DNA from 2 places in the Bacillus atrophaeus genome. Region 2 is predicted to be linked to the other one. Evidence: riboswitches for the same ligand, from Rfam matches in the RefSeq annotation. Region 2 holds a riboswitch; the other holds the start of a gene.
What was found. A riboswitch is a leader RNA that binds a small molecule or an ion and turns the genes downstream of it on or off. The one in region 2 is predicted to bind glycine.
Positions count from the first base shown of each region.

Region 1: it holds a riboswitch for glycine, as region 2 does, so the genes downstream of both, gcvT (glycine cleavage system aminomethyltransferase GcvT) here and AAHT65_RS05925 (amino acid permease) in region 2, are expected to answer to the same signal.

Region 1 covers NZ_CP154443.1:3,922,407-3,926,972, forward strand. The annotation lists gene gcvPA (aminomethyl-transferring glycine dehydrogenase subunit GcvPA) at 1-807, opposite strand, end outside; gene gcvT (glycine cleavage system aminomethyltransferase GcvT) at 830-1,924, opposite strand; glycine riboswitch at 2,110-2,210, opposite strand; gene AAHT65_RS19700 (DEAD/DEAH box helicase) at 2,385-4,055, shown strand; gene AAHT65_RS19705 (YqhG family protein) at 4,076-4,566, shown strand, end outside.
Region 2 covers NZ_CP154443.1:1,152,466-1,157,031, reverse strand. The annotation lists gene AAHT65_RS05945 (ATP-binding cassette domain-containing protein) at 1-555, shown strand, start outside; gene AAHT65_RS05940 (peptide ABC transporter permease) at 576-1,298, shown strand; partial or broken gene AAHT65_RS05935 (hypothetical protein) at 1,381-1,535, opposite strand; partial or broken gene AAHT65_RS05930 (Pathogenicity island protein) at 1,550-1,822, opposite strand; glycine riboswitch at 2,227-2,307, shown strand; gene AAHT65_RS05925 (amino acid permease) at 2,459-3,811, shown strand; gene ahpF (alkyl hydroperoxide reductase subunit F) at 4,065-4,566, opposite strand, start outside.

The DNA of each region.
Region 1 (4,566 bases), 1.5 Mb from region 2:
TATGCCAAACGGCTGCGCATCCCCGACCACAATATCAGCAAAAAACGCGCCTGGAGGAGTCAGAAGTCCGAGAGCAAGCGGATTGGATGACACAATAAACATGCTGTTGCCTTTATGGGCAATCGGTTCTATCTCTTTTAAAGGCTCTATTCTTCCGAAAAAATTCGGATACTGGACGATAACGGCAGCCGTTTCATCACAAACGGCTTCATTTAAGGCGTCAAGATCTGTCACGCCATTTACCGCAGGGACTTCCACCACTTCAATATACTGGCCTTTCGCGTATGTTTTCAGCACTTCCCTCGACTCCGGATGAACCGAGGCGGAAACGACGATTTTTTTCTTTTTCGTATGCCCGGAAGCGAGCATGGCTGCTTCAGCTAAAGCGGTCCCGCCGTCATACATGGAGGAATTGCTGATATCCATGCCAGTCAATTCGCAAATCATCGTCTGGAATTCAAAGATCGCTTGAAGCTCCCCTTGAGAAATCTCCGGCTGATAAGGGGTATATGCCGTATAGAATTCAGATCTTGAAATAACATGATCCACAATCACAGGCTGATAATGATCATAAACGCCTGCTCCCAAAAAAGATGCATAGGTTCCGGCATCACGGTTTTTAGCGGCGAGCTTCGTGAGCTCTTTCGTTAGCTCTGTTTCCGATTTAGATTGTTTAATCTGATAGTCCTGTTTATATCTCACGCTGTCCGGAATGTCAGCAAACAGCTCATCTGTACTGCTCACGCCAATGGCGGCCAGCATTTCTTTTTTATCCTGTTCTGTCGCGGGCAAATAACGATGCTTCATATCATTGCTCCTTTCCGAGTGCTTATTTTTTTCGTTTATAAAATGGGGTTTTGACCACTTGTGCTTTTACGAGTTTATTCCGAATCTCCACTTCCACAATACTCCCAATCTCACTGGCTTCCCGTTTCATCAGCGCAAGGCCGATATTTTTTTTCAGTGTCGGCGACTGTGTGCCGGTTGTAACTGTTCCGACTGGTGTTCCGTTTTGCATGACAGCGTAACCGTGTCTCGGGATGCCCTTTTCGATCATCTCCAAACCGACGAGCTTTCGATCCGCGCCATTTTCTTTTTGTTCGCTCAATACTGATTTCCCGTAAAAATCAGAATCCTTTGTATGTTTTACAGCAAAACCGATTCCCGCTTCGATCGGTGTAATATCCTTAGTAAGCTCCTGCCCGTACAATGGCAGCTTCGCCTCAAACCTGAGTGTATCTCGCGCCCCAAGTCCGCACGGAATCAGTCCCTGACCCTCTCCCGCCTCTATGATTTGTTTCCACAAGCTCACCGCATCTTCATTCCGGCAATACAGCTCAAAGCCGTCTTCTCCGGTATATCCGGTTCTCGAAATAAGCGCTTTGCACCCGCCGATTTCAGCGTCGTTTAGAAATGTAAAAGGCTTAAGAGCTGATACATCACATGCAGTCAGCTTTTTCATAACAGTTTCTGCTTCAGGCCCTTGCACAGCCAAAAGAGACAGCTGATCTGAAAGGTTTTCGATATGTACATCACCTTCTGCGTGTTCCTTCAGCCAATTGATATCTTTTTCTATATTAGAAGCATTGATGACAAGGAGGTAATGGCTGTCTGCTTTTTGATAGATGAGCAGATCATCAACCGTCCCGCCATCGGGATAGCACATTGCCGTATATTGCGCGCAGCCCGGCTCAAGCTTTGACACGTCATTTGTCATCAGCTTTTGCAAAAAGGACAGACTGTCTTTTCCGGTCAATTTCACTTCTCCCATATGGGATACATCAAACAGTCCCGCTTTTGTCCGGACAGCCTCATGCTCTTTTTTGATAGAAGAAAATTGAACAGGCAGCTCCCATCCCCCGAAATCAATCGTCTTCCCGCCGTATTCTTTATACACATCATATAAAGGTGTTCTTTTCAACATACACTTCCCCCTCTTCTCATTTGACCAAAATGGGTGCGGCTAAAAACCATATAAAAAAGGACAGAGAAACACCTCATTCGAAAATGAAGGTTCTCTGTCCTGGCACCTGAAAGTTTACTTTGCGATTTAGGCAAAGACGTCCCCTTTGGTGGTTTGCATGTGTACACAAACACTCTCCAGAGTTGCGTCGAGCAAGAGTTCTTTTGCCTGAGAGATTCACTCCGCAGTTTGCTCCTTCGGCGCCTGAATCCCAAGTTTACGGTCAGGTCTCTCCCCTTGCTGTCATTCGCTCATATTTACCAATTTTTATGGACATACTAAAACAATATCTTAAGGTAAAACTCTTACCCATATCCTAACACTCACCATACATATTGGGCAATAAAAAATAATGGGTAGCAATGGTATGTATTTTTATAAAAGAGAATCATGAGCCAGCAGAAAGGCGGTTGACATACAGATGGATGCAGAAATACATTATGATGCACGATGGCCTGAAGAATTCTCAGAACGTCTCAAAGCAGACGGGCCTTGGTCAAACTGGGAGCTTTACAAACTGTCAGCAGAAATCCAGGAAAAACTTGCAATTCCTGAGTTCGAAGGCTTGCGGGCCCCTTTATACCTACCTTCCTTTACTCCGCTTCCCCACCAGCTGGAAGTGGCGCAAAAGGTCGTCGAAAAAATGAACGGCAAAGCCATTTTAGCGGATGAAGTCGGTTTGGGAAAAACAGTGGAAGCGGGTCTGATTTTAAAAGAGTATATGATTCGCGGTCTGGCCAAAAAAATTCTTATTTTGGTGCCGGCTTCACTTGTATCACAGTGGGTGAAAGAGCTGCAAGAAAAATTTTTAATCCCTGCAGTTGAACAGAAAAAGAGCTACGTCTGGGAGCAATGCGACATCGTCGTTTCCTCCATCGATACGGCTAAGCGCTCGCCCCATCGTGAAATTGTGCTTTCTATTCCATATGATCTCGTTATTATTGACGAAGCACACAAACTGAAAAACAGCAAAACGAAAAACTATGAATTCGTTCGGTATCTCGTTAAAAAATATTGTCTGCTTTTGACGGCGACACCCATCCAGAACCGCATTGAAGAAATTTTCAATTTGGTGTCTTTATTAAAACCGGGCCATTTAGGTAACGAAAACCATTTTCATGACGTTTTTTCGAAAAAGAATTCAGGCATCGATGCTCATGACCATTTAAAGAGCCTGGTCAATAAAGTCATGATCCGCAACAGACGGCAAGACACCGGACTGACCTGGACAAAGCGCTATGTGGAAACGGTGCCGATTACGTTCTCTCCGACAGAGCAGGCGCTATATGATGAGATCACACGGCTGAAGGAAGACAGGCAGCAGGCCGCCAGCATGTTCTCTATAATGACCCTGCAGCGGGAGTGCTGTTCAAGCAGGGAAGCCGTCTACATGACGCTCAAAAAAATGCTTGATCAAAGAGAAAAACAAGCGCCCGCCATCAGTGAAGATACAATTTCAGTTTTAATGGACCGCATTAATGAAGTGACGCAAAACTCAAAAGCGATTCAGGTTGTTGACCTCATTAAAAAAATAGATGATAAGGTCATCATTTTTACGGAATACCGGGCGACACAAATTTACCTGCAATGGTTTCTCCAGCAAAACGGAATCAGTTCTGTGCCGTTTCGGGGCGGATTTAAACGCGGGAAAAAAGATTGGATGAAGGATCTTTTCCGCGGCAAAGTACAAGTGCTGATTGCTACAGAAGCCGGCGGTGAAGGGATCAACCTGCAATTTTGCAACAATATCATTAACTATGACCTGCCTTGGAATCCGATGCGGCTTGAGCAGAGAATCGGCAGAATACACCGGCTTGGGCAGGAGCGTGACGTGCATATTTACAATATGGCGACAAAGCATACGGTTGAAGAGCATATTTTAAAGCTGCTTTATGAAAAAATTCATTTGTTTGAAAAGGTAGTCGGTGAACTTGATGATATTTTAACTAAAATTCAAGTTGCCAATTTCGAAGAACATCTGCATGATATTTTGTTTCATTCGGCAACAGATGAAGAAATCAAGATCAAAATGGAAAATTTGACGTCCTTCCTCTCGTACGAACAGCAGCCGGCTGAAAAAAGAGGATCATAGCCTGTAAGGAGGTTTTACAAGTGAAACAGCAAGAGGTTCACCAATTTTTACTTCGTTTCTTTCAAGCAAACAGCTGCCCTATCATCGATCAGGGACTGGGCCATATGACCGTGCAGCTGACAGTTGAGATGGACAAACAGATTATGAATAGGCCTTTTTACTGGCACTGGCGTGAAAAAACAGGCGGCGAACCAAACCCGATGAAAATCACCTTTATAACCGATAAGGATGCCGCTCCCGAAGACCTTGACGGAGAGTTTATTTATTTCGGGGCACCGCGTCTCTTTGAAATCTTTAAGGCAGTTAAACAAAATGGGAGATTTATCAGGATGTATGAGAAAATTGAATCAGCCGGAGCCAAAATCCCGCTCCAGCCTTGGCTTGGCTTAAACGTGATGATTTCATACCAGTCCGACATGAAAAAGGATAAGCTATTGTCACTCGGTCTTCATCTCGTCTCTGGAAAAATGGTTGAAGATTTTCAGCGCAAGCTTACAACACATTCGCTTGC
Region 2 (4,566 bases):
GGGAAAATCAATCATATAGTCGGAAAAAATGGAGTCGGTAAATCACAGCTTGCTAAAGACTTTTTATTAAATAATAGCAAACGAGTCGATAGAGATATTCGTCAAAATGTTTCTTTAATATCTAGCTCGTCGAATATACCTCATGATGTTTCTAAGGACTTTTTATTAAACTTTTTGAGTGAAAAGTTTGATGCAGAAATGATAAATAAGATTGCTCAATTACTTAATCTTGATAATATAGATGGTAAAGTTCTTATCAAAAATTTAAGTGATGGGCAAAAGCAAAAATTAAAATTGCTTAGCTTTTTACTAGAGGATAAAAATATTATTGTTTTAGATGAAATAACAAATTCATTAGACAAAAAAACGGTTATGGAAATTCATCGTTTTCTGAAAAAGTATATCCAGGAGAACCCAGAGAAGATTATCATTAATATTACACACGATTTGTCTGATTTAAAGGCGATAGATGGGGATAATTATATATTTCATGATCAAAAAATCCATAAATGTGATTCAGTGGAAAAGTTAATTGAAGTGTATATAAATGAGTAATGGAACAGTGGGGGCATAAGATGAAATTAGAGTTAAAAAAAAGTATGAGCAACAAAGTTTTTATTATATTAGGATCTATGGTCGTTTTTTTATTTTTACTGGGGTATTTTTTGCTTATTGGAATCGATAAAGTCAGCAATGTTACATCTGAGATGTTTTTCTTTAGCTCCTATACCGTTGCCACTCAATTTGGTTTGATGTTATTTTCATTTGTTATAGCTTTCTTTATCAATAGAGAGTATTCAAATAAAAATATTCTCTTTTATAAATTAATTGGAGAAAACATCTATACCTTCTTTTATAAAAAGATAGCTGTTTTATTTTTGGAATGTTTTGCGTTTATAGCGCTTAGTCTGCTCATCATATCGTTGATGTACCATGATTTTTCCCATTTTACATTAATGCTATTCTTATTTTCTGCAGTTATATTGCAGTATATTTTAATCATTGGAACCATAAGTATGTTAAGTTCTAATATATTAACTAGTATAGGTGTTAGTATAGTTTATTGGATTACTTCTGTTATTTTAGTAGCTATAAGCAATAAAACGTTTGGTTTTATTGCTCCTTTTGAGGCAGGTAACACCATGTACCACCGAATAGAAAGAGTGTTGCAATCTGATCATATGACACTTGGGATTAATGATATTTTATATATTTTTATATATTTAATTTCAATTATTATCATAAACGTAATTATTCTTCGATTTTCTAAAACTAGATGGATCAAAATGGGTATTTAACAAAAGGTAGCTACTTCACGTTGAAGTAGCTTTTTGTGTGTACGATATCATCCAGGTGACGTGCTGTGTCTTTTAGCTTTCATCAATTGTCTTTCACCATCTTCATAAAGAGAAAGAAGATAATGAATACGATAAAATAATTCATTGATTCTTAAAGATGCTCATATCGAGTGAAATCTGTAATAAAATCCATAGGACAAATATGGCTATTATTGAAGGAATGATGATTTTGTATATTTCGATCACCTTCTAGGATCACCATTTTTGTCAGTTGAACTTTTAGGGAGAACTTGCTCTTCGCCCGTTACATGATCTTTTAGTGTTGCATTACCTTCAGCGTCAATACGGACTTCTGCACGATCGAACGTCATCTTTAGCTCACTATTGTTGAGGTTTTCAACTTCATATGTAGCTTGGGATTCTGCGGCATCTGCAGCATTAGGTAAAACCAAGAGGGCTAAGGCACCTACTAGGAATACCAAGGCTGCCAGTTTACCTGTGGTTAGCTTCATTATGCTTTGCATAATTTATCCTCCTCCTTTGGTTGCCATACTAACAGAGACAATCCGCTTGTTAAACCCTTAAATTATTAAATAATGAAAAATGTGCTCATTCACGAATTGTTTCGGTATGAATGCTATATTTTCTTTCACCGAAGCATTTCCCTGATCACATTCTGAAAGTATGTTTCGTTTTTCTTCTTTTGAGTACCATCTTCCAGCCATGAAAAAACTCCCCCAAGGCAAACAGATTTTTTTCTTTTATCTAAAACTATTTTTTGATTAAATACTTCTAATTATGAAATAAAAATCACCATTGACAAACCACCCAATCCCTATTAAAATAAAAAGTTATCTGATAGTTGTTGTTTCTATCGAAAAAATTCAATAAGTAGCAAGCTATGATTGCTGTGGGTCACACTATAGCAGGAGCAGCTTCTGGAGAGACCGCGGAGATTCCGCGGCGCCGAAGGGTTCACAATCTCAGGCAAAAGGACAGAAGAGTACCGAATATGTATTTGTCGTGCTGATGATTGTCAGCGCACAAATATGATTTGTTATTCTTATGACCACGAGATTGGAGGACATCCAATCTCTTTTTTTTATGGGTTTTATTTATTGCTCGTCGTTTCACAATAAAGAGGTAAGGAGGAGTTTGATTTGGAACAGCGAGAATTAAAGAGGGACTTGTCCAATCGGCATGTACAGCTCATCGCCATTGGCGGGACGATTGGCACCGGTTTATTTTTAGGCTCCGGTAAGGCGATTCAATTGGCGGGTCCTTCTATCATCTTTGCGTATTTCATTGTAGGTATGGCGCTTTTTTTCGTGATGCGGGCGCTGGGAGAACTGCTGTTATCTAAAGCGGGGTATCAATCGTTAACAGATATTGCCGAGGAGTATCTGGGACCGCGGGCCTCGTTTGTCACCGGCTGGACTTACTGGTTTTGCTGGATTATGACGGCTATGGCGGATGTGATTGCCGTCGGTGTATATGTGAAATATTGGTTTGATATTCCGCAGTGGATCCCTGCACTTATCTGTTTACTCATTTTATTAGGGTTCAATCTATTAACGGTCAAGCTTTTTGGAGAATTGGAGTTTTGGTTTGCTTTAATAAAGGTCATTACGATTCTCGCATTAATTGTGATTGGTGTTATTTTGCTGGTGATCGGATTCAAGACCCACACAGGAACGGTTTCGGTTACAAATCTTTGGGAGCATGGCGGCTTGTTTCCAAACGGATTTTCAGGCTTTTTGCTTTCTTTCCAAATGGTGATCTTTGCATATGTCGGTGTGGAATTAGTAGGTGTATCGGCGGCGGAAACATCAAATCCGAAAAAAAATATTCCATCGGCTATTAATAAAATTCCTTTGCGGATTCTATTTTTCTACGTCGGCGCGCTTATCGTCCTATTATGTATTAACCCATGGACGGAATTGAATGCTGCCGAAAGTCCTTTTGTGAAAACCTTCAGCTTAGTCGGTATTCCGCTTGCTGCGGGTATCATTAATTTTGTTGTATTAACATCAGCCGCTTCTGCTTGTAACAGCGGGATGTTTTCAACAAGCCGGATTCTGTACAATTTAAGCAAAACGAAACAGGGCCCGGCCAATTTTGCGAAGCTGAATAAAAATCATGTGCCGAGTAACGCGTTATGGGTATCGGTTATTGTCCTCTCAGCGGGAGCTCTTTTAAGCAAACTGATACCGGAACAAGCTTTTGGCATCGTGACAACCATTAGCGCGATTTGTTTTATTTGGGTGTGGGGTGTGATTCTTGTTTGTCATATCAGATACAAGAAAACCTGTCCGCCATTACACTCAAGATCAACATTCAAAGCGCCATTTGCGCCGTTTATCAATTACGTTGTTCTGGCGCTGTTTGCTGTCATTCTCATGATTATGCTGTTTGCGGATGCAACTCGCCCGGCCTTGTTGCTGACTCCTCTATGGTTTATTTTATTATTTATTTTATATTGGACTAGAGGAAACAAAAAAAGAAGGACCTGATGAGTCATATTAAATGGTGATTCCTTAAATCTCTAATCATTAACAAGCCGGTGTACTGCATGCAGTATGCCGGCTTTATCTTTGGTTAGCCGCGTAATGGATTATTTAGAGCAGCAAGGATTTGTTGAGCTGGTGAGCAGAAGACCAAAAGCTTATAAAATCAGCGAGGATTGTTTAGAAGAAATACTGCCTTCTTAATTCAACGCAGACATATCAAAAAAGCCGCCAATCAGGTAATATGGCGGCTTTTGTATTAATTGCGGATCAAATAATCAAACGCGCCTAAAGCGGCACTTGCACCTGATCCCATCGAAATAATAATTTGGTTATAAGGACCGTCTGTACAGTCACCGGCAGCGAATAAACCAGGAACGCTTGTTGCGCCGCGTTTGTCGACTGCGATTTCGCCGATGCGGTTGCGTTCAACGGTTTCGTCTAACCATTCAGTGTTTGGCACGAGACCGATTTGGACGAATACACCTTGGAGTTCAACGTGTTTTTCTTCGCCTGTTTCGCGGTCTACGTATGTGATGCCGTTTACGCTCTGATCGCCTGTGATTTCTTTTGTTTGTACGTTTTTTAGTACAGTGACGTTTGGCAGGCTGTAGAGACGTTTTTGCAAGACTTCGTCTGCCTTCAGTTCCGGCGCGAACTCTAGCACAGTGACGTGATTGACAATACCTGCAAGATCAATCGCTGCTTCGATACCAGAGTTTCCGCCGCCGATAACAGCTACGTCTTTGCCTTCAAACAAT